Regions from separate parts of the Cytobacillus sp. FSL K6-0265 genome, predicted to be linked through region 3. Evidence: a T-box and tRNA genes for the amino acid it is inferred to sense, from the RefSeq annotation. Region 3 holds a T-box; the other regions hold tRNA genes.

Region 1 (9,147 bases), 440 kb from region 3:
TTTAGTCAAATGATAAATTAATAAGAAAAATAAACTCACTACCACACTTGCCCCAACAAAACCGAACTCTTCTCCTATAATACTAAAGATAAAATCTGTGTGACTCTCTGGTAAGTAAACTTCTCTTGTGCCATATCCCTTTCCTGTTGTCTCTCCAGAACCAATTGCAAGTAAGGAACGCGTTAATTGAAATCCTGTAGAACTTTGATAATTATAAGGATCGATCCAAGAATAAATTCGCCCTAATTGGTATTCCTTCACGCCCAAATATTTTTCCAACAACTCTGGGTGCCACAATACAAAATAAAAAATAGAAACAACTAGCGTAACACCTACACTTACAATAGGTGCGAGTATTTTCCATGTAATACCTGAAATGAAAACCATTCCGAGCATTATGGCTAAAATTACTAAGGAAGTGCCTAAATCCGGTTGTTGCATGATGAGTAATAAAGGGAATCCCGTAACAACTAGCATTTTAAATAATAGGAAAAAATCTGTTTTTACTGTTTTTAATTGTGTCTTTTGATGATGATCATCGATGACCCTGGCTAGAGCGAGTATAAGAAAAACCTTAACTAACTCAGCTGGCTGTATTTGCCCAAGACCAGGCAGTCGTATCCATGATTTAGCGCCATTAATTACCGGAGCAATACTCTCAGGTGCGACAACAAGAAATCCAAGTAGCAATAGTCCAAAACCGTAAGCATACCAAGAGATTTTCTTTAATTGCTCAGCATCTAATGTTATGACCGCTAGTATAATCCCTATACCCACTACATACCATACAATTTGCTTAAGTAAAAAATTTTCACCGTATTGTTCAGTTGTTTGTGCACTATATATGGAAATACAGCTAACTAAAAACAATAAAAATAAAATAAGAACTAAAGTATAATCAATTCTCGATGTTGTCGTTCGTTTAGAAGTCATTAATCAATCTCCTTATGAAACAAAGGCTCTTCATTAAAAATAATCTGTGTACAATACTTCATTATATTTTTTTTAGATAAAAATCACAACTGCTACGTATATTTCTTTTTTGTAACAGAGTAATCATTCACCTATAATTGTACATATTTACTTTGAATATCTTTTACCATCCACATAATATTATTAGGTACTTGCGGCAAGAAAAATCCGATAAAAAGCGGACTTGTTACGTATCGAGGGACAATCTTTGCATATATCTCATTCTCAAAATGGTAAAAAAATAGATTATAACTGTTACATGTAAATGGAAAATCTCTCAGAATATATTTCGTTGCCATTTGAATATATTTAGCAAACGCTGCTATATCCCTTTTCTCACCTAATTTAACATTAAATTCATAAAAGCCAATACGTGGTTTATTCGATAGAGAAAATTCAGTATCACCATGTTGATCAATTAATTCTCCTACAAAATCGTCAACCTGAACTTTATGTTGATACACAATATCATATAAGCCAACAATTTGCATATGAGGATGAGCAATGCTTCCACCTGAATGAGGTCCATGATTCTTGAAAAAAATCACAGATTTATATTTATCACTTTTCTCCATACTTAACCATTTGTCTAAACCAAATGTAATCAAGCTGACTAAATGCTTGTCATCATATTGTGAAAGTTCCGAGTTACACTTATCTGTCTCGATTAAGACCGTTTGATGAGCATTTTCTAAAACGGGATATTTATTCTCCAACCAAATGATTGGACCTTCCTCCGCAATAATATTCGTCAATTGCTCTCTCTGACAGAATGGACACACTTGTTCTTTATTCCTTATACTATTAGGTTTCTGTTTACCAATGCTTGTATTAAAAAATAAATGAGTATTTGTCATTAGCTATTCTCTCCTGATTTCAATTACTTACTTCTATTATAAAGGGCTTCTTCTTTATAGTGTGAAAGTTTGATTATGATTAGTATAAAATTCATCAATATTAAAGGCAACTTCACTTGCTTAACAAGAAAACTACCTATTAAATAAGCTAAAAAAGATATCTGCATATGCAAATATCTTTCTTTTACCGTTAATTTACTATGACCTCAAACTCACTATGTTCATGTAAACCTTCATCGTTTTCAACATGAACGACAATCTTGTATGTTCCATTATCAGTAAATGCATAGGTTGCTGTATACATCCCACTAGTTTGCTCTGCTGCATCTACCCAAGCCACCTGATGTTCATCAATTGTTTGAACGATTTCTAACCTCACATTTGCCTCTTCAAGTCCATGTTCTTCTTTAGTTATATGAATATCAAATGGCGTTTCCTCATTCGTCTTAATATCAGCAGTAGGACTTATATGTATCGCTACATTTCCATCATGCTCATGTGCGCTGTGGCCTTGATTTTCTTCTTCGTTATCTATTATAGCACTACCTACCGCCACTTTAACCTTAGGCATCGTGTGCATACTTCTTGCTGTGACATGTGACTGAATATGATAGATAGCATCTTTTTCAAATGTATAAGATGCCACATACTTTCCATCATTCTCGTGATCAGCTTCTATTAATTCACTATTATCCTTTTTCCCATCTTCCCACACTTCAAATTTCACTTCATCTGCATCTTCCACAGACTCGTCTCCCTGAGTAACGCTCACTTCCAAACGCACTTCTTCGTTCCTTGTAATCTGACTTGGTATTGAGATACTGGCATCGATTGCAGCAGGAACTGATCCTTCGCTACCACTAGAATCTGCATCATTCCCCGCACTTCCACAAGCAGCTAGAAAAGTAATCATGATTACAGAAAACATTGTTGATATCCACTTCTTCATAAAAAGCCCCTCTTTCTTAAACTTCTAATCCTTCTTATTTTATTTTACTAATAATATGTGTTAGAAAAGTGAAATAATTTGTTAATAATAAAAATAAGTAAAGTGAAGAAATAATAGGTATAAGAAAAGATTCATTTGGAGAAACTTTTATTACAAGTGTAAATCCCCCTTTTTAGCTTCCATTTATGGAAGCTTTTTTTATGGACTATTCAATATAGCTTTAACTAGATGCTAGAAGCTGGTTTTAAAACTTAATCATACAAAAAAAGCTCATAAATCTTATAAAAGATTTATGAGCTTTGACGCGCCTTAGAGGATTCGAACCTCTGACCCACAGCTTAGAAGGCTGTTGCTCTATCCAGCTGAGCTAAAGGCGCAAACTAAAAATATGTATGGCTCCGCAGGTAGGATTCGAACCTACGACCGTTCGGTTAACAGCCGAATGCTCTACCACTGAGCTACTGCGGAATAATATAAATGGTGGGCCTAAATGGACTCGAACCATCGACCTCACGCTTATCAGGCGTGCGCTCTAACCAGCTGAGCTATAGGCCCCTATTTAAGCGGGTGAAGGGAATCGAACCCTCATCATCAGCTTGGAAGGCTGAGGTTTTACCACTAAACTACACCCGCATTTAAGAAATTCAACATACCGGTGGTCGGGGTCGAACCGACACTCCCGAAGGAACACGATTTTGAGTCGTGCGCGTCTGCCAATTCCGCCACACCGGCATAAAGGCAACACCCGGATTTGAACCGGGGATAAAGGTTTTGCAGACCTCTGCCTTACCACTTGGCTATGCTGCCATAACTGGGCTAGTAGGGTTCGAACCTACGAATGACGGAATCAAAATCCGTTGCCTTACCACTTGGCTATAGCCCAATAAAAATATTTAAAATGGGGCGGCTGATGGGAATCGAACCCACGAATGTCGGAACCACAATCCGATGCGTTAACCACTTCGCCACAACCGCCATAATTGGCAGGGGTAGTAGGAATCGAACCCACATCAAAGGTTTTGGAGACCTTCGTTTTACCATTAAACTATACCCCTAGATGGTGGAGGGGGGCAGATTCGAACTGCCGAACCCGAAGGAGCGGATTTACAGTCCGCCGCGTTTAGCCACTTCGCTACCCCTCCAAAAAAGACTAAATGGTGGCTCAGGACGGAATCGAACCGCCGACACAAGGATTTTCAGTCCTTTGCTCTACCGACTGAGCTACTGAGCCAAAATAATGAATATGTAAATGGCGGTCCGGACGGGACTCGAACCCGCGACCTCCTGCGTGACAGGCAGGCATTCTAACCAACTGAACTACCGGACCAGATTGCGGGGGCAGGATTTGAACCTGCGACCTTCGGGTTATGAGCCCGACGAGCTACCGGACTGCTCCACCCCGCGATAATAAATATTAATGGCGGAGGAAGAGGGATTCGAACCCCCGCGGGCTTTAACACCCCTGTCGGTTTTCAAGACCGATCCCTTCAGCCAGACTTGGGTATTCCTCCATTAATAGAAAAGCAATAGCGGCGGAGGGGATCGAACCCCCGACCTCACGGGTATGAACCGTACGCTCTAGCCAGCTGAGCTACACCGCCATAGTATATATTGTATAAAAATTGAATTGGTGGAGCCTAGCGGGATCGAACCGCTGACCTCCTGCGTGCAAAGCAGGCGCTCTCCCAGCTGAGCTAAGGCCCCTAGAAAGTATTCGTGGTCGGGAAGACAGGATTCGAACCTGCGACCCCTTGGTCCCAAACCAAGTGCTCTACCAAGCTGAGCTACTTCCCGAAACAAAACGCGCCCGAGAGGAGTCGAACCCCTAACCTTTTGATCCGTAGTCAAACGCTCTATCCAATTGAGCTACGGGCGCATATGGAGCGGAAGACGGGATTCGAACCCGCGACCCTCACCTTGGCAAGGTGATGTTCTACCACTGAACTACTTCCGCAAATATTGAAAATAAAAATGGTGCGGGTGAAGGGAGTCGAACCCCCACGCCTTGCGGCGCCAGATCCTAAGTCTGGTGCGTCTGCCAATTCCGCCACACCCGCATATATAAATGGTGAGCCATGAAGGACTCGAACCTTCGACCCTCTGATTAAAAGTCAGATGCTCTACCAACTGAGCTAATGGCTCGTACAAGTGGTGCCGGCCAGAGGACTTGAACCCCCAACCTACTGATTACAAGTCAGTTGCTCTACCAATTGAGCTAGGCCGGCAAATATGCACAAAAATGGTGGAGGATGACGGGATCGAACCGCCGACCCTCTGCTTGTAAGGCAGATGCTCTCCCAGCTGAGCTAATCCTCCAAAATGGTGACCCCTACGGGATTCGAACCCGTGTTACCGCCGTGAAAGGGCGGTGTCTTAACCGCTTGACCAAGGGGCCAAAAAATAACCCCAAAAATGGGGTAGCTTGCCCGGCAGCGTCCTACTCTCACAAGGGGACAGCCCCTAACTACCATCGGCGCTGAGAAGCTTAACTTCCGTGTTCGGTATGGGAACGGGTGTGACCTTCTCGCTATCGCCACCGGACTATGAAATTGTAAGGGAATCGTTCCCTCAAAACTAGGTAATGTTGAAGAAGATTGTTTTGAGTAATCGCCTATGCGTTGCTAGTTGGCTACTACTTACGTAGTGCTGTCTAGCTGCGGCGCCTAGGTGCTCGAGGTCATAAGCCAAATTTGTCATGAGGTTAAAGAACAACCTCCTGTCAAATTTGGCTTATGCTTGTCGCACCTGGGCAAGGCGCCTCCGCATTTCGAATTGGTTAAGTCCTCGATCGATTAGTATTAGTCAGCTGCATGTGTCGCCACACTTCCACCTCTAACCTATCAACCTGATCATCTTTCAGGGATCTTACTAGCTTACGCTATGGGAAATCTCATCTCGAGGGGGGCTTCATGCTTAGATGCTTTCAGCACTTATCCCTTCCGCACATAGCTACCCAGCGATGCCTTTGGCAAGACAACTGGTACACCAGCGGTGCGTCCATCCCGGTCCTCTCGTACTAAGGACAGCTCCTCTCAAATTTCCTGCGCCCACGACGGATAGGGACCGAACTGTCTCACGACGTTCTGAACCCAGCTCGCGTACCGCTTTAATGGGCGAACAGCCCAACCCTTGGGACCGACTACAGCCCCAGGATGCGATGAGCCGACATCGAGGTGCCAAACCTCCCCGTCGATGTGGACTCTTGGGGGAGATAAGCCTGTTATCCCCGGGGTAGCTTTTATCCGTTGAGCGATGGCCCTTCCATGCGGAACCACCGGATCACTAAGCCCGACTTTCGTCCCTGCTCGACTTGTAGGTCTCGCAGTCAAGCTCCCTTGTGCCTTTACACTCTACGAATGATTTCCAACCATTCTGAGGGAACCTTTGGGCGCCTCCGTTACTCTTTAGGAGGCGACCGCCCCAGTCAAACTGCCCACCTGACACTGTCTCCCATCCCGATAAGGGATGTGGGTTAGAATTTCAATACAGCGGGGGTAGTATCCCACCGACGCCTCCACCGAAGCTAGCGCTCCGGCTTCTAAGGCTCCTACCTATCCTGTACAAGCTGTACCAAAATTCAATATCAGGCTACAGTAAAGCTCCACGGGGTCTTTCCGTCCTGTCGCGGGTAACCTGCATCTTCACAGGTACTATAATTTCACCGAGTCTCTCGTTGAGACAGTGCCCAGATCGTTACGCCTTTCGTGCGGGTCGGAACTTACCCGACAAGGAATTTCGCTACCTTAGGACCGTTATAGTTACGGCCGCCGTTTACTGGGGCTTCGATTCAAAGCTTCGCGTGAGCTAACCTCTCCTCTTAACCTTCCAGCACCGGGCAGGCGTCAGCCCCTATACTTCGCCTTGCGGCTTCGCAGAGACCTGTGTTTTTGCTAAACAGTCGCCTGGGCCTATTCACTGCGGCTCATCAAGGCTTTAACACCCTAATGAGCACCCCTTCTCCCGAAGTTACGGGGTCATTTTGCCGAGTTCCTTAACGAGAGTTCTCTCGCTCACCTTAGGATTCTCTCCTCGCCTACCTGTGTCGGTTTGCGGTACGGGCACCTTATTCCTCGCTAGAGGCTTTTCTTGGCAGTGTGGAATCAAGAACTTCGGTACTAAATTTCCCTCGCTATCACAGCTCAAGGTATGTGACCATGGGATTTGCCTCATGGTCCCTCTAACTGCTTAGACGCACATCCAATAGTGCGCTTACCCTATCCTCCTGCGTCCCCCCATCACTCAAACAGAATACGGTGGTACAGGAATATCAACCTGTTGTCCATCGCCTACGCTTTTCAGCCTCGGCTTAGGTCCCGACTAACCCTGAGCGGACGAGCCTTCCTCAGGAAACCTTAGGCATTCGGTGGATGGGATTCTCACCCATCTTTCGCTACTCATACCGGCATTCTCACTTCTAAGCGCTCCACCAGTCCTTACGGTCTAGCTTCAACGCCCTTAGAACGCTCTCCTACCACTGAACATCTACGATGTTCAATCCACAGCTTCGGTGATACGTTTAGCCCCGGTACATTTTCGGCGCGGAGTCACTCGACCAGTGAGCTATTACGCACTCTTTAAATGGTGGCTGCTTCTAAGCCAACATCCTGGTTGTCTAAGCAACTCCACATCCTTTTCCACTTAACGTATACTTTGGGACCTTAGCTGGTGGTCTGGGCTGTTTCCCTCTTGACTACGGATCTTATCACTCGCAGTCTGACTCCCATGGATAAATCTTTGGCATTCGGAGTTTGTCTGAATTCGGTAACCCGATGAGGGCCCCTAGTCCAAACAGTGCTCTACCTCCAAGATTCTTACGCATGAGGCTAGCCCTAAAGCTATTTCGGAGAGAACCAGCTATCTCCAAGTTCGATTGGAATTTCTCCGCTACCCACACCTCATCCCCGCACTTTTCAACGTACGTGGGTTCGGGCCTCCATCCAGTGTTACCTGGACTTCACCCTGGACATGGGTAGATCACCTGGTTTCGGGTCTACGACCACATACTATATTCGCCCTATTCAGACTCGCTTTCGCTACGGCTCCGTCTGTCCAACTTAACCTCGCATGTAATCGTAACTCGCCGGTTCATTCTACAAAAGGCACGCTATCACCCATTAACGGGCTCTAACTACTTGTAGGCACACGGTTTCAGGATCTCTTTCACTCCCCTTCCGGGGTGCTTTTCACCTTTCCCTCACGGTACTGGTTCACTATCGGTCACTAGGGAGTATTTAGCCTTGGGAGATGGTCCTCCCTGCTTCCGACGGGATTTCTCGTGTCCCGCCGTACTCAGGATCCACTCTGGAGGGAACGAAGTTTCGACTACAGGGCTTTTACCTCCTATGGCGGGCCTTTCCAGACCTCTTCGTCTATCTCGTTCCTTTGTAACTCCGTATAGAATGTCCTACAACCCCAAGAGGCAAGCCTCTTGGTTTGGGCTAATCCCGTTTCGCTCGCCGCTACTCAGGGAATCGCGTTTGCTTTCTCTTCCTCCGGGTACTTAGATGTTTCAGTTCCCCGGGTCTGCCTTCCATACCCTATGTATTCAGGTATGGATCCTATCCCATAACGGATAGGGGGTTTCCCCATTCGGAAATCTCCGGATCAAAGCTTACTTACAGCTCCCCGAAGCATATCGGTGTTAGTCCCGTCCTTCATCGGCTCCTAGTGCCAAGGCATTCACCGTGCGCCCTTATTAACTTAACCTATGTTTGGGTTGCTTTCGCTTCCCTCACGGTTGTGTTCATTAAAAAAAGTTTAGTATTTCATGCTCTATATAATATAGAGAGAAAATAACTAAGGTGGCGATTACTCGGTAATCTTCTTCATTACATTATCTAGTTTTCAAAGAACGATTGAATTGAGAGATTATACTCTCAAAACTGAACGAACAATCTAACATCAAGTTAATTCCGTATATTCCTTAGAAAGGAGGTGATCCAGCCGCACCTTCCGATACGGCTACCTTGTTACGACTTCACCCCAATCATCTGTCCCACCTTAGGCGGCTGGCTCCAAAAGGTTACCCCACCGACTTCGGGTGTTACAAACTCTCGTGGTGTGACGGGCGGTGTGTACAAGGCCCGGGAACGTATTCACCGCGGCATGCTGATCCGCGATTACTAGCGATTCCGGCTTCATGTAGGCGAGTTGCAGCCTACAATCCGAACTGAGAATGGTTTTATGGGATTGGCTAAACCTCGCGGTCTTGCAGCCCTTTGTACCATCCATTGTAGCACGTGTGTAGCCCAGGTCATAAGGGGCATGATGATTTGACGTCATCCCCACCTTCCTCCGGTTTGTCACCGGCAGTCACCTTAGAGTGCCCAACTAAATGCTGGCAACTAAGATCAAGGGTTGCGCTCGTTG
Region 2 (9,147 bases), 1.9 Mb from region 3:
TACCAATTGTCTTTTTTACTTTCTCACCTTCAGCAGCTGTCTTCTCTTTCCACTCTTCCACCCATGCTTGTGCTTCTTGCTCTTTTCCTAACACCTTACCTATTTCAAGATGTTGATCTAAATAGCCATATTTTTCATAAGTTAATGTGACGGTTGGTGCAATTTCTTTGTATTTATCTAGATTTTCGTCAGTGGAATAAGCGATAATTAAATCTGGTTCTAATTCTAATAATTTCTCTACATTATCTGCTGTAATAACTTCAGCTTCGTTCAGTTTATCACCATAAAATTTGTTCGCTTTAGACCACTCATCTATTGCTACTGGCGTAATCCCTAAGGATAGAACATTACCAGTGTAAGCCATTGATGCTACTTTTTTAGGATTAGCAGGTAACTCCATTTCTCCATTTTCGGATTCATATGTATATGTTTCTTTTTCCGTTTCCTTACTGCCTTCACCTGACGATTCATTACCACCATTTCCGCAGGCTGTTAAAACTAATAATAGAATAAAAAATAAAAATACCAATTGCTTTTTCAAGTTCTCCATCCACCTTTTAAATAATAATCATTCTCAATTATAGTCAAAAAAAGAAGCAAATCTTTAAACGACTTGCTCTTGAACTACCATCCTACTATCAATTAAATCATACGTTAAACAGATTGGTTTTTGTGTACGTGGATCAATACCAATTTCTGCATCAATATTAAATACTTCTCTTAAAATCTGCTTATTCATAACTTCCTTCGCAGCACCATTTTTAATAATTTTCCCTGCTCTCATAGCAATCAAATAATCAGCAAACCTAGCTGCATGGTTTAAATCATGAATAACCATAACAATTGTTCTATTTTCTAAATGATTAAGCTCTTTTAACAGTTCTAATACTTCCAGTTGATGACACATATCTAAATATGTAGTCGGCTCATCTAGTAAGATAATATCAGTCTCTTGAGCCAAAGCCATCGCAATCCATACTCTTTGACGCTGTCCACCAGACAATGCATCTACTTCTCTATCTTTAAATTCTGCAATTCCTGTTACTTGGAGTGCCCAATCTATCACTTGGCGATCTTTTGCTGTTAATCTTCCCATTCCCTTTTGATATGGAAACCTTCCATATGATACTAGCTCTGAAACCGTTAAACCTTCAGGAGCATCTGGAGATTGAGGAAGAATGGCCATTTTTTGTGCGATTGCTTTTGTCGATTCCTTACTGATTTGCTTACCATCAAGATATACAGACCCAGATTTGGCTTGGATAATTCTCGCAATCGTCTTTAAGACAGTCGATTTACCGCAACCATTCGGCCCAATAATAGCCGTAATCTCACCGTCTGGTATCATCATGTTTAAATTCTTCACAATCTCTCTATCACCGTATGCAATTTTCAAGTCTTCAGTAAATAATCTAGACAAGGTCATTCACTCCATCCGAACATTTTAGATCATCATCAACTCATTGATAATGATTATCAACTTCAAAGAAAAGTTTATCTAATAAAAGCTATCCTGTCAACCATCAATACGAAAAGTTTTCACTTTCAGCTTACTTCTTTTTATCCAACTGTTATTCCCCTTATATTTTTAAGGAGAATACGTTTCTCGTTACCGAATTTAATCCATTCACTTCACTTTTAGTCATTATAAACTTTTTAAAGGTAAATAAAAAAGACTGCAGGCAATCTTCTAATAAATAGAGATTGTCTACAGTCTTTAACTTCTATAAGCGGGTGAAGGGAATCGAACCCTCATCATCAGCTTGGAAGGCTGAGGTTTTACCACTAAACTACACCCGCATATACCGGTGGTCGGGGTCGAACCGACACTCCTTACGGAACACGATTTTGAGTCGTGCGCGTCTGCCAATTCCGCCACACCGGCAATATTTTTTATTAAATTATGGTGCCGAGGACCGGAATCGAACCGGTACGGTAGTCACCTACCGCAGGATTTTAAGTCCTGTGCGTCTGCCAGTTCCGCCACCCCGGCATGAGGTGTTTAAAAATAGTGAATTTGTATTGGAGGCGGCAACCGGATTTGAACCGGTGGTGAAGGTTTTGCAGACCTCTGCCTTACCACTTGGCTATGCCGCCATTAATATAAAGGTTTTGGAGCGGAAGACGGGATTCGAACCCGCGACCCTCACCTTGGCAAGGTGATGTTCTACCACTGAACTACTTCCGCAAAATGGCTGGGCTAGCAGGGTTCGAACCTGCGAATGACGGAATCAAAATCCGTTGCCTTACCACTTGGCTATAGCCCACTTATATATTCTATGTTTGATAGCAAAAAATGTGAATTAAAATTAATGGGGCGGCTGATGGGAATCGAACCCACGAATGTCGGAACCACAATCCGATGCGTTAACCACTTCGCCACAACCGCCATAATTGGCAGGGGTAGTAGGAATCGAACCCACATCAAAGGTTTTGGAGACCTTCGTTTTACCATTAAACTATACCCCTAGATGGTGGAGGGGGGCAGATTCGAACTGCCGAACCCGAAGGAGCGGATTTACAGTCCGCCGCGTTTAGCCACTTCGCTACCCCTCCATGAAAAACGATGCCGGCCAGAGGACTTGAACCCCCAACCTACTGATTACAAGTCAGTTGCTCTACCAATTGAGCTAGGCCGGCAAATGGTGGCTCAGGACGGAATCGAACCGCCGACACAAGGATTTTCAGTCCTTTGCTCTACCGACTGAGCTACTGAGCCAAACTTATACGTTTTACAATATGTTTCTTTTATAAATTTGTGAAAAATTATGTAGTGGCGGTCCGGACGGGACTCGAACCCGCGACCTCCTGCGTGACAGGCAGGCATTCTAACCAACTGAACTACCGGACCAAATTGCGGGGGCAGGATTTGAACCTGCGACCTTCGGGTTATGAGCCCGACGAGCTACCGGACTGCTCCACCCCGCGATAATAATAATGGTGGAGGATGACGGGATCGAACCGCCGACCCTCTGCTTGTAAGGCAGATGCTCTCCCAGCTGAGCTAATCCTCCAAATGGTGACCCCTACGGGATTCGAACCCGTGTTACCGCCGTGAAAGGGCGGTGTCTTAACCGCTTGACCAAGGGGCCAATTTATTTTATGTTTTAATGGCGGAGAGCAAGGGATTTGAACCCTTGAGACGGCTATAAACCGCCTACACGATTTCCAATCGTGCTCCTTCGGCCAGCTCGGACAGCTCTCCATTGGCTCCGCAGGTAGGATTCGAACCTACGACCGTTCGGTTAACAGCCGAATGCTCTACCACTGAGCTACTGCGGAATAATATTATAGTATGTATGCCCGGCAACGTCCTACTCTCACAAGGGGACAGCCCCTAACTACCATCGGCGCTGAGAAGCTTAACTTCCGTGTTCGGTATGGGAACGGGTGTGACCTTCTCGCTATCGCCACCGGACTTTTTAAAGACATTTATTATTATAACGTCTTTTATGAATTTTTCAAGAGAAATTTTATAAATCATTCTCTGAAAACTAGGTAATGTTGAAGAAGAATGTTATTGAGTAATCGCCTATGCGTGCTGACGGTACTACTAAGGTAGTGTTGTCTAGCTGCGGCGCCTAGGTGCTCGAGGTCATAAGCCAAATTTGTCATGAGGTTAAAGAACAACCTCCTGTCAAATTCGTCTTATGCTTGTCGCACCTGGGCAAGGCGCCTCCGCATTTCGAATTGGTTAAGTCCTCGATCGATTAGTATTAGTCAGCTGCATGTGTCGCCACACTTCCACCTCTAACCTATCAACCTGATCATCTTTCAGGGATCTTACTAGCTTGCGCTATGGGAAATCTCATCTCGAGGGGGGCTTCATGCTTAGATGCTTTCAGCACTTATCCCTTCCGCACATAGCTACCCAGCGATGCCTTTGGCAAGACAACTGGTACACCAGCGGTGCGTCCATCCCGGTCCTCTCGTACTAAGGACAGCTCCTCTCAAATTTCCTGCGCCCACGACGGATAGGGACCGAACTGTCTCACGACGTTCTGAACCCAGCTCGCGTACCGCTTTAATGGGCGAACAGCCCAACCCTTGGGACCGACTACAGCCCCAGGATGCGATGAGCCGACATCGAGGTGCCAAACCTCCCCGTCGATGTGGACTCTTGGGGGAGATAAGCCTGTTATCCCCGGGGTAGCTTTTATCCGTTGAGCGATGGCCCTTCCATGCGGAACCACCGGATCACTAAGCCCGACTTTCGTCCCTGCTCGACTTGTAGGTCTCGCAGTCAAGCTCCCTTGTGCCTTTACACTCTACGAATGATTTCCAACCATTCTGAGGGAACCTTTGGGCGCCTCCGTTACTCTTTAGGAGGCGACCGCCCCAGTCAAACTGCCCACCTGACACTGTCTCCCATCCCGATAAGGGATGTGGGTTAGAATTTCAATACAGCGGGGGTAGTATCCCACCGACGCCTCCACCGAAGCTAGCGCTCCGGCTTCTAAGGCTCCTACCTATCCTGTACAAGCTGTACCAAAATTCAATATCAGGCTACAGTAAAGCTCCACGGGGTCTTTCCGTCCTGTCGCGGGTAACCTGCATCTTCACAGGTACTATAATTTCACCGAGTCTCTCGTTGAGACAGTGCCCAGATCGTTACGCCTTTCGTGCGGGTCGGAACTTACCCGACAAGGAATTTCGCTACCTTAGGACCGTTATAGTTACGGCCGCCGTTTACTGGGGCTTCGATTCAAAGCTTCGCGTGAGCTAACCTCTCCTCTTAACCTTCCAGCACCGGGCAGGCGTCAGCCCCTATACTTCGCCTTGCGGCTTCGCAGAGACCTGTGTTTTTGCTAAACAGTCGCCTGGGCCTATTCACTGCGGCTCATCAAGGCTTTAACACCCTAATGAGCACCCCTTCTCCCGAAGTTACGGGGTCATTTTGCCGAGTTCCTTAACGAGAGTTCTCTCGCTCACCTTAGGATTCTCTCCTCGCCTACCTGTGTCGGTTTGCGGTACGGGCACCTTATTCCTCGCTAGAGGCTTTTCTTGGCAGTGTGGAATCAAGAACTTCGGTACTAAATTTCCCTCGCTATCACAGCTCAAGGTATGTGACCATGGGATTTGCCTCATGGTCCCTCTAACTGCTTAGACGCACATCCAATAGTGCGCTTACCCTATCCTCCTGCGTCCCCCCATCACTCAAACAGAATACGGTGGTACAGGAATATCAACCTGTTGTCCATCGCCTACGCTTTTCAGCCTCGGCTTAGGTCCCGACTAACCCTGAGCGGACGAGCCTTCCTCAGGAAACCTTAGGCATTCGGTGGATGGGATTCTCACCCATCTTTCGCTACTCATACCGGCATTCTCACTTCTAAGCGCTCCACCAGTCCTTACGGTCTAGCTTCAACGCCCTTAGAACGCTCTCCTACCACTGAACATCTACGATGTTCAATCCACAGCTTCGGTGATACGTTTAGCCCCGGTACATTTTCGGCGCGGAGTCACTCGACCAGTGAGCTATTACGCACTCTTTAAATGGTGGCTGCTTCTAAGCCAACATCCTGGTTGTCTAAGCAACTCCACATCCTTTTCCACTTAACGTATACTTTGGGACCTTAGCTGGTGGTCTGGGCTGTTTCCCTCTTGACTACGGATCTTATCACTCGCAGTCTGACTCCCATGGATAAATCTTTGGCATTCGGAGTTTGTCTGAATTCGGTAACCCGATGAGGGCCCCTAGTCCAAACAGTGCTCTACCTCCAAGATTCTTACGCATGAGGCTAGCCCTAAAGCTATTTCGGAGAGAACCAGCTATCTCCAAGTTCGATTGGAATTTCTCCGCTACCCACACCTCATCCCCGCACTTTTCAACGTACGTGGGTTCGGGCCTCCATCCAGTGTTACCTGGACTTCACCCTGGACATGGGTAGATCACCTGGTTTCGGGTCTACGACCACATACTATATTCGCCCTATTCAGACTCGCTTTCGCTACGGCTCCGTCTGTCCAACTTAACCTCGCATGTAATCGTAACTCGCCGGTTCATTCTACAAAAGGCACGCTATCACCCATTAACGGGCTCTAACTACTTGTAGGCACACGGTTTCAGGATCTCTTTCACTCCCCTTCCGGGGTGCTTTTCACCTTTCCCTCACGGTACTGGTTCACTATCGGTCACTAGGGAGTATTTAGCCTTGGGAGATGGTCCTCCCTGCTTCCGACGGGATTTCTCGTGTCCCGCCGTACTCAGGATCCACTCTGGAGGGAACGAAGTTTCGACTACAGGGCTTTTACCTCCTATGGCGGGCCTTTCCAGACCTCTTCGTCTATCTCGTTCCTTTGTAACTCCGTATAGAATGTCCTACAACCCCAAGAGGCAAGCCTCTTGGTTTGGGCTAATCCCGTTTCGCTCGCCGCTACTCAGGGAATCGCGTTTGCTTTCTCTTCCTCCGGGTACTTAGATGTTTCAGTTCCCCGGGTCTGCCTTCCATACCCTATGTATTCAGGTATGGATCCTATCCCATAACGGATAGGGGGTTTCCCCATTCGGAAATCTCCGGATCAAAGCTTACTTACAGCTCCCCGAAGCATATCGGTGTTAGTCCCGTCCTTCATCGGCTCCTAGTGCCAAGGCATTCACCGTGCGCCCTTATTAACTTAACCTATGTTCGGCTTGCGATAAGCTACGCATTTCGGTGTCAGCTCACTCGTCAACATCCTCATGTGCACAAGACGCACACTCCGGTGTTTCCTCACTCGCTTCCTTGAACTGCTTGCTTCTCACAACCCTCACGGTTGTGTTCATTAAAAAAAGTTTAGTATCTTTACTCTATCTATAATTATATAGAGAGAAAATAACTAAGGTGGCGATTACTCGGTAATCTTCTTCATTACATTATCTAGTTTTCAAAGAACGATTGAATTGAGAGATTATACTCTCAAAACTGAACGAACAATCTAACATCAAGTTAATTCCGTATATTCCTTAGAAAGGAGGTGATCCAGCCGCACCTTCCGATACGGCTACCTTGTTACGACTTCACCCCAATCATCTGTCCCACCTTAGGCGGCTGGCTCCAAAAGGTTACCCCACCGACTTCGGGTGTTACAAACTCTCGTGGTGTGACGGGCGGTGTGTACAAGGCCCGGGAACGTATTCACCGCGGCATGCTGATCCGCGATTACTAGCGATTCCGGCTTCATGTAGGCGAGTTGCAGCCTACAATCCGAACTGAGAATGGTTTTATGGGATTGGCTAAACCTCGCGGTCTTGCAGCCCTTTGTACCATCCATTGTAGCACGTGTGTAGCCCAGGTCATAAGGGGCATGATGATTTGACGTCATCCCCACCTTCCTCCGGTTTGTCACCGGCAGTCACCTTAGAGTGCCCAACTAAATGCTGGCAACTAAGATCAAGGGTTGCGCTCGTTGCGGGACTTAACCCAACATCTCACGACACGAGCTGACGACAACCATGCACCACCTGTCACTCTGTCCCCCGAAGGGGAAAGTCCTATCTCTAGGATTGTCAGAGGATGTCAAGACCTGGTAAGGTTCTTCGCGTTGCTTCGAATTAAACCACATGCTCCACCGCTTGTGCGGGCCCCCGTCAATTCCTTTGAGTTTCAACCTTGCGGTCGTACTCCCCAGGCGGAGTGCTTAATGCGTTTGCTGCAGCACTAAAGGGCGGAAACCCTCTAACACTTAGCACTCATCGTTTACGGCGTGGACTACCAGGGTATCTAATCCTGTTTGCTCCCCACGCTTTCGCGCCTCAGCGTCAGTTACAGACCAGAAAGTCGCCTTCGCCACTGGTGTTCCTCCAAATCTCTACGCATTTCACCGCTACACTTGGAATTCCACTTTCCTCTTCTGCACTCAAGTTCCCCAGTTTCCAATGACCCTCCACGGTTGAGCCGTGGGCTTTCACATCAGACTTAAGGAACCGCCTGCGCGCGCTTTACGCCCAATAATTCCGGACAACGCTTGCCACCTACGTATTACCGCGGCTGCTGGCACGTAGTTAGCCGTGGCTTTCTGGTTAGGTACCGTCAAGGTACCGGCAGTTACTCCGATACTTGTTCTTCCCTAACAACAGAGTTTTACGATCCGAAAACCTTCATCACTCACGCGGCGTTGCTCCGTCAGACTTTCGTCCATTGCGGAAGATTCCCTACTGCTGCCTCCCGTAGGAGTCTGGGCCGTGTCTCAGTCCCAGTGTGGCCGATCACCCTCTCAGGTCGGCTACGCATCGTCGCCTTGGTGAGCCGTTACCTCACCAACTAGCTAATGCGCCGCGGGCCCATCTGTAAGTGATAGCAGAACCATCTTTCAATCTAATTATATGTATAAATAGATATTATCCGGTATTAGCCCCGGTTTCCCGGAGTTATCCCAGTCTTACAGGCAGGTTGCCCACGTGTTACTCACCCGTCCGCCGCTAATCATTGGGAGCAAGCTCCCTCCGATTCGCTCGACTTGCATGTATTAGGCACGCCGCCAGCGTTCGTCCTGAGCCAGGATCAAACTCTCCAATAAAGTGTTTGATTAGCTCGTTTGCACCTATGGTGCTTTGTTGCTGATAAATCAGCTTTTTTTAGAATTACGCTTGACGTTTATGTTCGTTCAGTTTTCAAAGAACAATCTCATTCGCTTAAGGAGCGACTTTAAAATATTAACACACCATCCGTTGTATAGTCAACACTTTTTTTAAAAAATCACTCCGCCGCGTTAGCTGCTATTCAAACAGTTATTAGCGACGGTTATTAATATATCATCAATTTTTTCCTTGGTCAACCACTTTTTGTTTTTTTAATATAATTTTCTTCACAAACTGTAATATCGGTGTTTAATTCCTTTTCCTTTTGTTTCTTCACTTATTACTTTAATAAACCCTTTATCAATTAAATATTCTAATAGAATCATCAAATCCACTGAGTAGTGTCTCAGTTCTTTATGCTGGATGATCTCTTGAATTGTCCAAACTGATTGTTCCGCTAAAACTTCAAGTAAATGGCTGACACCAGCTTTTGTTCGTGAATGGATTAAAAATTCCGAAGCTAAAAACAATAACTCTAACCTTTTCTCAAGCGGTTCATGACTTTGTACTAACTCTTCATACAGTTTCATTATTTCTGGTTCCATATGGCGAATTTGATTCCACAGTGTTACTTCTGGATGGAAACC
Region 3 (9,147 bases):
ACAATGGTATCTTTTAATTCATCTTGTGAATTACCTGAAACATTGTGTAAGATGGCATTACGTAAATTTAAATTCATAAAAGTAAACACATCCTTCGTTAGAATTCGTTACGATTATAGGGTTTCTCATTTAAGATTTATTATGTATGAGTTTTTCGGTATAATGAAATATTAATGGCACGTGTGATGTTGAAGGAGCGAAAAAATGAAGTACATACAATCAGCAAAAAATCCGCAGGTGAAGCAGTGGAAAAAGCTTCTAAAGAGGAAAGAAAGAGATATAACAGGTACGTTTATCGTTGAAGGGTTTCACCTTGTTGAAGAAGCATTAAAAGAAAATCGTGTAAAAGAGTTAATTATTAGTGAGGAAAAGGATATACCACAAAGTTGGAATATAGGAGACTGTTCCGTTTATATTGTACCGGCACATGTAATTGGAGACTTAACTGATACACAAACACCACAAGGAATTGTGGCCGTCTGTTATCAAGAAGAAGAAAGATCTTTCGATTCGCTTGTTGCGAAGAAATTATTACTATTAGATGAAGTGCAAGATCCCGGAAACTTAGGAACAATGATTCGTACAGCTGATGCAGCTGGCATGGATGCGGTTATCATCGGTCACGGAACAGTGGATCCGTATAATCCCAAAGTTTTACGATCTGCTCAAGGCAGTCATTTTCATTTACCAATTATCCATGGCAAGTTGGATGAATGGATGACGGCATTAAAGGAAAATAATATTCCTGTATACGGTACAGCATTAGAAGGAGGTAAGGAGTATCAAAGCTTTGCACCACTGGATGATTTTGCCTTGCTCGTTGGTAATGAAGGGAATGGTGTAAACAAAGATTTACTTACACAAACAACCGCCAATCTGTATATTCCTTTATATGGTAAGAGTGAGTCCTTAAATGTAGCTGTAGCAGCAGGTATATTGCTATATTATTTGCGAAATGTATAATGCGTAAAAAAAACGTGAGAACAATTTGAATGTCAACTCATAATGTAATATAATAAATAGCAAAATGAAATAAGTAAAAGCTATGATAGAGACAAAGTAAAGTATGTTTTGTTCATATAGGGAGAAAATGCCTGTGACTGAAAGCATTTTTATGAGCGGCTTACTCGAAATTTCAGCTCTGGAGCAGACATCGGGACCATCGAAAATTTTTGATGTAAAGATGCGCCGGCTTTTTGCCGTTATCGAAATGAAGCGAATACAGCATGTTTGTTATTGTTGTATTAAAAAGGGTGGTACCGCGATTCCAAACCTCGTCCCTTTCATGGGATAAGGTTTTTTATTTTGCCAAAAAAGTATTAAAAGGAGGAATTTAAAGATGCAAGAGCGTTTAAAAGAATTGCAAGGAGAAGCGTTAGAGAAGGTTTCTGCGGCAATGGATTTAAAAGAATTAAATGATATCCGCGTTGCTTATTTAGGTAAGAAAGGCCCGATCACAGAAGTATTAAAAGGAATGGGGAAGCTTTCAGCGGAGGAACGCCCAAAAATGGGTGCATTAGCAAATGAAGTACGTGATCAAATTACGCAAGGAATAACGGCAAAACAAGTGCAATTAGAAGAAGCGCAAATTCAAGCTAAGCTTGCTGCAGAAACAATTGATGTCACATTACCAGGTCGCCCTGTACATACTGGTAATCATCATTCTTTAACTAGGGTTGTAGAAGAAATTGAAGACTTATTTATCGGAATGGGCTATACCGTAGCGGAAGGACCTGAAGTGGAGAAGGATTATTATAATTTTGAAGCGCTGAACTTACCAAAAGGTCACCCTGCCCGCGATATGCAAGATTCATTCTATATTACAGAGGATATTTTATTACGAACACATACTTCTCCTGTGCAAGCTAGAACGATGGAAAAGCATGAGGGGAAAGGTCCAGTGAAAATTATTTGTCCAGGAAAAGTATTCCGTCGTGATAATGATGATGCGACTCACTCTCATCAATTTATGCAAATTGAAGGACTTGTTATAGATGAAAATATTCGTATGACAGACTTAAAGGGTACGCTAGAAGTATTTGCGAAAAAAATGTTCGGCGAAGAGAGAGAAATTCGCCTTCGTCCAAGTTTCTTCCCATTTACTGAGCCATCTGTAGAAATGGATATCTCTTGTATGATTTGTTCTGGAGAAGGCTGTAATGTATGTAAAAAAACCGGTTGGATTGAGATTCTAGGTGCAGGAATGGTACATCCAAATGTACTTGAAATGGCAGGTTTTGATTCTAAAAAATATACAGGGTTTGCCTTTGGAATGGGCGCTGAGCGTATCGCAATGTTAAAGTATGGTGTCGATGATATTCGTCATTTCTATACAAATGATAGTAGATTCTTAAAGCAATTCTCAATTCATGAATAAAGGGGGAGGACAACGAAATGTACGTTTCATATAAATGGTTACAAGAATATGTTGACTTATCTGGGATTACACCAGAAGAATTAGCAGAGAAAATCACAAAGAGCGGGATTGAAGTTGAAGGTGTAGAGACACTTGATGAAGGAATTAAAGGTGTTGTCGTCGGTTATGTGTCTGAAAAAGAAAAACATCCAAGTGCTGATAAATTAAATATTTGTCAAGTAGACCTTGGTGATGGTGAACTTGTGCAAATCATTTGCGGGGCTCCTAATGTTGATAAAGGACAAAAGGTGGCAGTAGCAACTGTAGGTGCAGTATTACCGGGGAATTTTAAAATTAAAAAAGCAAAATTACGTGGCGAAGCTTCGAATGGAATGATTTGTTCTCTTCAAGAACTAGGTTTTGAAAGTAAGCTAGTCGCTAAAGATTATAGTGAAGGAATTTATGTGTTTCCAGCAGATACAGAGCTTGGAACCAATGCATTAGAGCAATTACACAGAGATGATCAAGTATTAGAATTAGGGTTAACACCTAACCGTGCAGATTGCCAAAGTATGCTTGGTGTGGCTTATGAAGTCGCTGCTATTTTAGGAAAAGATGTGAAGTTACCACAACCAAAGGTAGAGACTGTTTCTGAAAGAGCGGCTGATTACATCACTGTAAAGGTTGAAGCAGCAGATGATAATCCATTATATGTCGCTAAAGTAATCAAAAATGTAAAAATCGCTCCATCACCACTATGGTTACAAGCTCGTTTAACAGCAGCTGGTATTCGTCCACATAATAATGTTGTTGATATTACGAACTATATTTTACTTGAATACGGTCAGCCATTACACGCGTTTGATTATGATCGCCTAGGTTCGAAAGAAATTCTTGTTCGCCGTGCCAACCAAGGTGAAAAAATCACTACGCTTGATGATGCTGAGAGAGAATTAACAACTGATCACCTAGTTATCACAAATGGGGAAGTACCAGTTGCTTTAGCTGGTGTAATGGGTGGAGCAAATTCAGAAGTAGGTAATGAAACAACGACCGTACTACTTGAATCAGCTTATTTCACTGGCGGTGCAATTAGAAAGTCCTCGAAAGATCACGGATTAAGAAGTGAAGCGAGTGCGCGCTATGAAAAAGGTGTTGATCCACAGCGTATCCGTCCAGCTGCAGAAAGAGCAGCGCAATTACTCACGCAATATGCAGGCGGAGAAGTATTAGAGGGATCAGTAGAAGTTGACACATTAAAAGTAGAACCTGCTGTTATTTCCATTACCATTGATAAAATCAATCGTGTCCTTGGAACAACGTTATCAGTGAGCGAAGCAAATAACATTTTAGAAAGATTGCAATTCACGACAGTGGTTGAAGAGAATGAAATGACAGTAACAGTGCCAACAAGACGTGGTGATATTACGATTGAAGAGGATCTTGTAGAAGAAGTGGGTCGCCTATACGGATACGATAATCTTACTTCAACATTGCCAGGTGGAACGGCTTCAGCAGGTAGTCTAACGCCTTATCAAAAGAAACGACGTATTGTTCGTCAATACTTGGAAGGTGCTGGATTATATCAAGCCATCACTTACTCATTAACGAGTGCAGAAAAAGCGCAAAACTATTGCTTAGAAGTAAGAGAGCCAATCAAGCTTGCGATGCCGATGAGTGAAGAGCGTAGTGTGTTACGTCTTAGCTTAATTCCGCATTTATTAGAAGTCCTTAAGTATAATAGTGCGAGACAAATTGACGCTACTGCTGTTTATGAAACAGGATCTGTTTTCTTAAGTACAGCTAAGAATGAGTTACCTGAGGAAAAAGAACATTTAGCTGCGGCCATAACAGGTTTATGGGAGCTACACCAATGGCAAGGGGAGAAAAAGCCAGTTGATTTCTTTGTTCTGAAAGGAATTCTAGAAGGATTATTTAGTAAGCTTGGCTTGTTAGAGCAAATCACGTTTGCCAAATTGGAGAAAGACGGTCTACATCCAGGTCGCTCAGCAGAAGTATTCTTAAATGAAACGAGTATCGGGTTTATTGGTCAAGTTCATCCAAATGTTGAAAAAGAATTAGACTTAAAAGAAACGTATGTTTTTGAACTATCATTAGAGAAATTACTACATGCTGAAATGAATCCATTACGCTATGAAGCTATTCCTCGTTACCCATCTATTACGAGAGATATTGCTTTAGTGGTCGATCAAACAACAACGGCTCAAGCATTAAGCACTGTCATTCGTGAAGCAGGCGGTAAATTATTAAAAGACGTTCATGTATTTGATTTATATGAAGGCGATCGAATGGAAGAAGGTAAAAAATCCATTGCCTACTCACTTAAATATTTTGATCCAGAACGGACATTAACAGATGAAGAAGTAGTAAAAACACATGACAAAGTATTAAAAGCATTAGAAGAAAAAGCTGGTGCTGTCCTTCGCGGATAAATAATCATAAAAGTGATACTCACCGTTATTTTGCGGTAGTATCACTTTTTTTGCACAGTTTAGGTAAAAGGGGAACTTCGCTATAGAAATAAGCGTGAGAGAGTGGGGGCAAAAGGAAGAATCACAGGTCTCAAAAAAGGCTGAGACATAACTAAATGAGCTAACCTCAAAAAAGAACAATAACAAATTGATCTTAAAATATCATTTGAAAAAAAGTCCGTTCCATAGCGCTACAGTCACTTGCTTTCGCGGGGAGGGGCTGAGTCTCCTAAGGCATTGCCTGTGGGGTCTCAGCTTTCCCTCTATTTCCCGCAGGAGTCGAGTGTCTTCTACTCCATTTCACTATTCTTTTCATATAAGGGTTCAAATCAACAAAAAACCGAATGATTAGATGCTAGAACTCCTAATCATTCGGATAAATCATTAGCTAGCATACTTATGTCCCAACCTCACCCTATTGCCTTAAGCTTTATACTTTTTTCTATAAAGAGCCTTTGCTTTTTCGGTGTTAGCAAAATGAAGTTTCACAAAGTACTTTAGAGAATCTTCACCATGTATATGTATTAATTTCGCTCCGCATTCGTCTACCTTAGGGCCGGCACCTTTTGTTAGTGGGAAGCCAGCTTTTTTACTTAATTCCTCGAAACGAAGGAGAAACGCATAGCGCGCAAGAATCGATGCAGCTGCGACAGCGAGATGGACAGATTCACCTTTCGTACTGAAATATACATTTTCTCTTTGGATATTGGCTTGAGATTTTAAATAATTATAATAGACTCCTTCTTGAGCAAATTGATCGATCAAGACAGCGTCTGGTTTCTCCGGTGACATTTTTCCAAGCACACTATTAATAGCTTGGTTATGAAGGAGGGCTTTTAGCTTGCCTTGAGACATTCCTTTTTGTTGCATGTTGTTATATTTTTCATTATGAAGTGTAAGTAAACTAAAGGGAATGACTTCTTTAATTTGCTTAGCGATATGGATAATTCTTTGATCGTTTAAATTCTTAGAATCTTGCACGCCCAGCTCTTTTAATAGCGGGATATTCGTTGCACTTACATAAGCCGCTACCACTGTCATTGGTCCAAAATAATCTCCTGTCCCAACTTCATCTGAGCCAACAACGGATAAGGATGCAAAACGATCCGGTAATTTAGATCCTTTCGGCGCGCTTGCTTTCTTTTTCGGTGCGACTGCACTACTAGAGCCACCCCATTTATCTGCTTCCGATTGACAGCCAGCTCCCTGAAACAATACTTTACCTGATTTGTAGGCAGTTATTGTACAGTTGTTTGTTTTAGCAGTAAAAATACTACCGGGAGGCTGTTTCGGTGATAGTAGAGCTTGGTAATGTGTTTTCATTTGTTGCAGTTCTGCTGTTGATTTTTTTAATACAATTTGGCTCATCATTGATTCCTCCTATTTTGACAATTCCTCTGTCTTTTTGACAAGCTTTGACTTCCCTCAAAAAATGGTTCGTGTTATGATAATGTTTAGGATTCTTCAGAATGGGGGCTTACATGTTGTCAAATACTGATAAAAACCGGACAAGGGTTGATATATATGGTATCCCGTATACAATTGTCGGCACGGAGAGCTCCAGCCACATCCGTTTAGTTGCATCCATGGTGGATGAAACAATGAGAGATATTAGTGCAAAGAATCCTTCGCTCGATATTAGTAAACTTGCTGTTTTAACAGCTGTGAACACAATGAACGATTATTTGAAACTTAAAGACGAAGTAGAACGTCTTAAAGAAGAATTAAATAGAGTAAAGGACTGACACGAATTATGCTTGATCTTGCCATTATTATTATGTTAATCTTCGGGTTTTTCATAGGTCTACGAAGAGGATTAATTCTTCAAGCTATCCATCTATTAGGCTTTATTGTCGCCTTTGTTGTGGCAAGACTATATTATGAGCCGTTAGCTCCTAAATTAACCTTATGGATTCCATATCCGAACTTCGGGAATTCACAGCTTGAAACGATCTTAGGAAACACAGACTTAGAGACAGCTTATTATCGCGCAATTGCATTTGCAATCATTTTCTTTGCAGTTAAGATTGTATTACAAATTATCGGCAGTATGCTAGATTTTCTCGCAAGTTTTCCGATATTAAAACAATTAAACAGTTGGGCTGGAAGTATTATAGGATTTATAGAAGTTTATCTTATCATGTTTATCTTATTATACATAGCAGCATTATTGCCAATAGATAGTGTGCAGTCAACTCTGGACGGCTCGTTTATGGCAAACCTTATTATTGAGCATACACCAGTGTTTTCCCAGCAGATAAAAGAGTTATGGATTGATTATGTAGCTTCTTAACTTCTCTACCTTAGGAAGAGAAGTTTTCTTTATTTGAAGCCAATCTTTTATTGGATGGGGCTACCATTAAGGGTCAAGACTGTCTAGAACTATTGAAATATTGTATGATTTTATAGGTAGCAAGAAAACGGGAAAGACTAAGAAAATATGAATGTAAATGAGGCGATACACTTATGACAATTAATAAAAAGGATGTTGTTCATTTATTAGAAACGATTGCTATTTATATGGAGTTAAAGGGAGAAAACCCTTTTAAAACGGCTGCCTTTCGTAAAGCAGCAACGGCTTTAGAAACAAGTGATTTAACGTTGGATGAAATAGATGATTATACGACTTTACCTGGTATCGGTAAGGGGACTTCTACCGTAATCGCAGAGTTTGTAGAAGAAGGCACAACTAGTGTCCTTGATGAATTAAAGAAAGAAGTACCAGCAGGTTTGATTCCACTTTTGCAATTGCCGGGTTTAGGTGGTAAAAAAATTGCTAAGTTGTATAAAGAGCTTGGGGTTAAGAGTGCTGAAGATTTAAAGACGGCTTGTATGAATCATCAAGTACAAGCTTTAGCCGGGTTTGGGAAGAAAACAGAAGAAAAAATTCTCGAAGCATTAGCCAATGTGGGCACAAGACCAGACCGTCTGCCCCTTGCTTTTATGCTTCCGATTGCTGAGGAAATTGAAGGATTTTTATCATCATTTAATAACATCGACCGTTTTTCTCGAGCAGGTAGTATTAGAAGAATGAGAGAGACGATTAAAGATTTGGACTTTATTATTTCAACGACAATGCCTGCTTCAGTGAAAGAACAACTTTTACAATTAGATGAGATTAAAGAAGTGATTGCGGCAGGGGACACAAAAGTATCTGTAGTGCTGGCATACAAATATGATGTCTCTGTTGATTTCCGAATCGTAACACCTGAAGAATTTGCTTCTACACTTCACCATTTTACTGGTTCAAAAGACCATAATGTGCGTATGCGTCAATTGGCGAAGGAGCGCGGAGAAAAAATTAGTGAGTACGGTGTTGAAGATATAGAAAAAGGAACGATCAAAACATTCCAATCAGAAAAAGATTTTTATGCTCATTTTGATTTACCTTTGTTTCCTCCTGAAATTCGCGAAGACGGGCAGGAAGTTGAAACATATACCGCAAACACGCCACTTATCGAAAATGAAGATATCAAGGGCGATCTTCATATGCATACAACATGGAGTGACGGTGCTAATTCAATCGAAGAGATGATTGCTGCCTGTCGCACAAAAGGCTATCGTTATATGGCGATTACGGATCATTCGCAATATTTAAAAGTAGCTAATGGATTAACAAAAGAGCGGTTATTAAAACAAAGAGAAATCATTCGCCAAATCAACGAACAATATGATGATTTTCAAGTTTTATCAGGGATAGAAATGGATATTTTACCGGATGGTTCCCTAGATTATGAGGATGATGTGCTGAAAGAAATGGATATTGTCATTGCTTCTATTCATTCAGCTTTCTCACAATCAGAAGAGCAGATTATGCACCGATTAGAAAATGCAATGAGAAACCCACATGTTGATATTATTGCCCATCCAACAGGTCGATTGATTGGGAGACGGGATGGATATGCTGTCAATATCGAGAAATTATTTGCACTAGCAAAAGAAACGAATACTGTACTTGAATTAAATGCGAATCCAAATCGGTTAGACCTCGCAACAGAAGCATTAAAATTAGCACAAGAATCTGATGTCAAGATTGTCATTAATACTGATGCTCATAAAATAGAAACACTCAATCATATGGAAGTGGGTGTATCCGCTGCAAAGAAAGCATGGTTATTAAAAGATACAGTGCTTAATACATTTGAAGCTGATGATTTATTGCAGTTTTTAAAGAATCATAAGTAAAGAGAACGGTTAGATACGGAAATGAAGGGGGATTACCTCATGCAAGATAGAATTTTGAAAATGCTCGAATTTCATAAAGTTAAAGAGCAGCTTTTAACCTATGTGTCCTCAAGT

Evidence for each region. The T-box of region 3 lies ahead of pheS (phenylalanine--tRNA ligase subunit alpha). A T-box ahead of a tRNA ligase gene usually reads a tRNA of that ligase, here a tRNA-Phe.
Region 1: it encodes a tRNA-Phe, which carries the amino acid that the T-box ahead of pheS (phenylalanine--tRNA ligase subunit alpha) is inferred to sense. The anticodon was not compared.
Region 2: it encodes a tRNA-Phe, which carries the amino acid that the T-box ahead of pheS (phenylalanine--tRNA ligase subunit alpha) is inferred to sense. The anticodon was not compared.

The regions. Positions count from the first base shown of each region.
Region 1 covers NZ_JBBOPE010000001.1:3,697,372-3,706,518, forward strand. Annotated here, with positions in the region: gene MHH73_RS18710 (FtsW/RodA/SpoVE family cell cycle protein) at 1-933, opposite strand, end outside; gene MHH73_RS18715 (DUF4931 domain-containing protein) at 1,065-1,829, opposite strand; gene MHH73_RS18720 (FixH family protein) at 2,020-2,778, opposite strand; tRNA gene MHH73_RS18725 (tRNA-Arg) at 3,082-3,155, opposite strand; tRNA gene MHH73_RS18730 (tRNA-Asn) at 3,172-3,246, opposite strand; tRNA gene MHH73_RS18735 (tRNA-Ile) at 3,257-3,333, opposite strand; tRNA gene MHH73_RS18740 (tRNA-Gly) at 3,341-3,411, opposite strand; tRNA gene MHH73_RS18745 (tRNA-Leu) at 3,429-3,510, opposite strand; tRNA gene MHH73_RS18750 (tRNA-Cys) at 3,515-3,585, opposite strand; tRNA gene MHH73_RS18755 (tRNA-Gln) at 3,590-3,661, opposite strand; tRNA gene MHH73_RS18760 (tRNA-His) at 3,678-3,753, opposite strand; tRNA gene MHH73_RS18765 (tRNA-Trp) at 3,760-3,833, opposite strand; tRNA gene MHH73_RS18770 (tRNA-Tyr) at 3,837-3,920, opposite strand; tRNA gene MHH73_RS18775 (tRNA-Phe) at 3,934-4,009, opposite strand; tRNA gene MHH73_RS18780 (tRNA-Asp) at 4,029-4,105, opposite strand; tRNA gene MHH73_RS18785 (tRNA-Met) at 4,109-4,182, opposite strand; tRNA gene MHH73_RS18790 (tRNA-Ser) at 4,197-4,289, opposite strand; tRNA gene MHH73_RS18795 (tRNA-Met) at 4,306-4,379, opposite strand; tRNA gene MHH73_RS18800 (tRNA-Ala) at 4,407-4,482, opposite strand; tRNA gene MHH73_RS18805 (tRNA-Pro) at 4,496-4,572, opposite strand; tRNA gene MHH73_RS18810 (tRNA-Arg) at 4,581-4,654, opposite strand; tRNA gene MHH73_RS18815 (tRNA-Gly) at 4,658-4,732, opposite strand; tRNA gene MHH73_RS18820 (tRNA-Leu) at 4,751-4,835, opposite strand; tRNA gene MHH73_RS18825 (tRNA-Lys) at 4,845-4,920, opposite strand; tRNA gene MHH73_RS18830 (tRNA-Thr) at 4,928-5,003, opposite strand; tRNA gene MHH73_RS18835 (tRNA-Val) at 5,019-5,094, opposite strand; tRNA gene MHH73_RS18840 (tRNA-Glu) at 5,099-5,173, opposite strand; rRNA gene rrf (5S ribosomal RNA) at 5,203-5,319, opposite strand; rRNA gene MHH73_RS18850 (23S ribosomal RNA) at 5,551-8,484, opposite strand; rRNA gene MHH73_RS18855 (16S ribosomal RNA) at 8,706-9,147, opposite strand, start outside.
Region 2 covers NZ_JBBOPE010000001.1:1,310,887-1,320,033, reverse strand. Annotated here, with positions in the region: gene MHH73_RS06790 (iron-hydroxamate ABC transporter substrate-binding protein) at 1-541, opposite strand, end outside; gene MHH73_RS06785 (ABC transporter ATP-binding protein) at 605-1,420, opposite strand; tRNA gene MHH73_RS06780 (tRNA-Gly) at 1,730-1,800, opposite strand; tRNA gene MHH73_RS06775 (tRNA-Leu) at 1,804-1,885, opposite strand; tRNA gene MHH73_RS06770 (tRNA-Leu) at 1,905-1,993, opposite strand; tRNA gene MHH73_RS06765 (tRNA-Cys) at 2,024-2,097, opposite strand; tRNA gene MHH73_RS06760 (tRNA-Gly) at 2,114-2,188, opposite strand; tRNA gene MHH73_RS06755 (tRNA-Gln) at 2,193-2,267, opposite strand; tRNA gene MHH73_RS06750 (tRNA-His) at 2,314-2,389, opposite strand; tRNA gene MHH73_RS06745 (tRNA-Trp) at 2,396-2,469, opposite strand; tRNA gene MHH73_RS06740 (tRNA-Tyr) at 2,473-2,556, opposite strand; tRNA gene MHH73_RS06735 (tRNA-Thr) at 2,568-2,640, opposite strand; tRNA gene MHH73_RS06730 (tRNA-Phe) at 2,644-2,719, opposite strand; tRNA gene MHH73_RS06725 (tRNA-Asp) at 2,775-2,851, opposite strand; tRNA gene MHH73_RS06720 (tRNA-Met) at 2,855-2,928, opposite strand; tRNA gene MHH73_RS06715 (tRNA-Val) at 2,939-3,014, opposite strand; tRNA gene MHH73_RS06710 (tRNA-Glu) at 3,018-3,092, opposite strand; tRNA gene MHH73_RS06705 (tRNA-Ser) at 3,112-3,205, opposite strand; tRNA gene MHH73_RS06700 (tRNA-Asn) at 3,208-3,282, opposite strand; rRNA gene rrf (5S ribosomal RNA) at 3,302-3,418, opposite strand; rRNA gene MHH73_RS06690 (23S ribosomal RNA) at 3,691-6,624, opposite strand; rRNA gene MHH73_RS06685 (16S ribosomal RNA) at 6,951-8,499, opposite strand; gene MHH73_RS06680 (nucleotidyltransferase-like protein) at 8,788-9,147, opposite strand, start outside.
Region 3 covers NZ_JBBOPE010000001.1:3,253,802-3,262,948, reverse strand. Annotated here, with positions in the region: gene sspI (small acid-soluble spore protein SspI) at 1-77, opposite strand, end outside; gene MHH73_RS16450 (TrmH family RNA methyltransferase) at 205-963, shown strand; T-box leader at 1,037-1,285, shown strand; gene pheS (phenylalanine--tRNA ligase subunit alpha) at 1,340-2,377, shown strand; gene pheT (phenylalanine--tRNA ligase subunit beta) at 2,395-4,809, shown strand; gene rnhC (ribonuclease HIII) at 5,272-6,219, opposite strand; gene zapA (cell division protein ZapA) at 6,330-6,593, shown strand; gene MHH73_RS16425 (CvpA family protein) at 6,602-7,141, shown strand; gene polX (DNA polymerase/3'-5' exonuclease PolX) at 7,315-9,033, shown strand; gene MHH73_RS16415 (endonuclease MutS2) at 9,073-9,147, shown strand, end outside.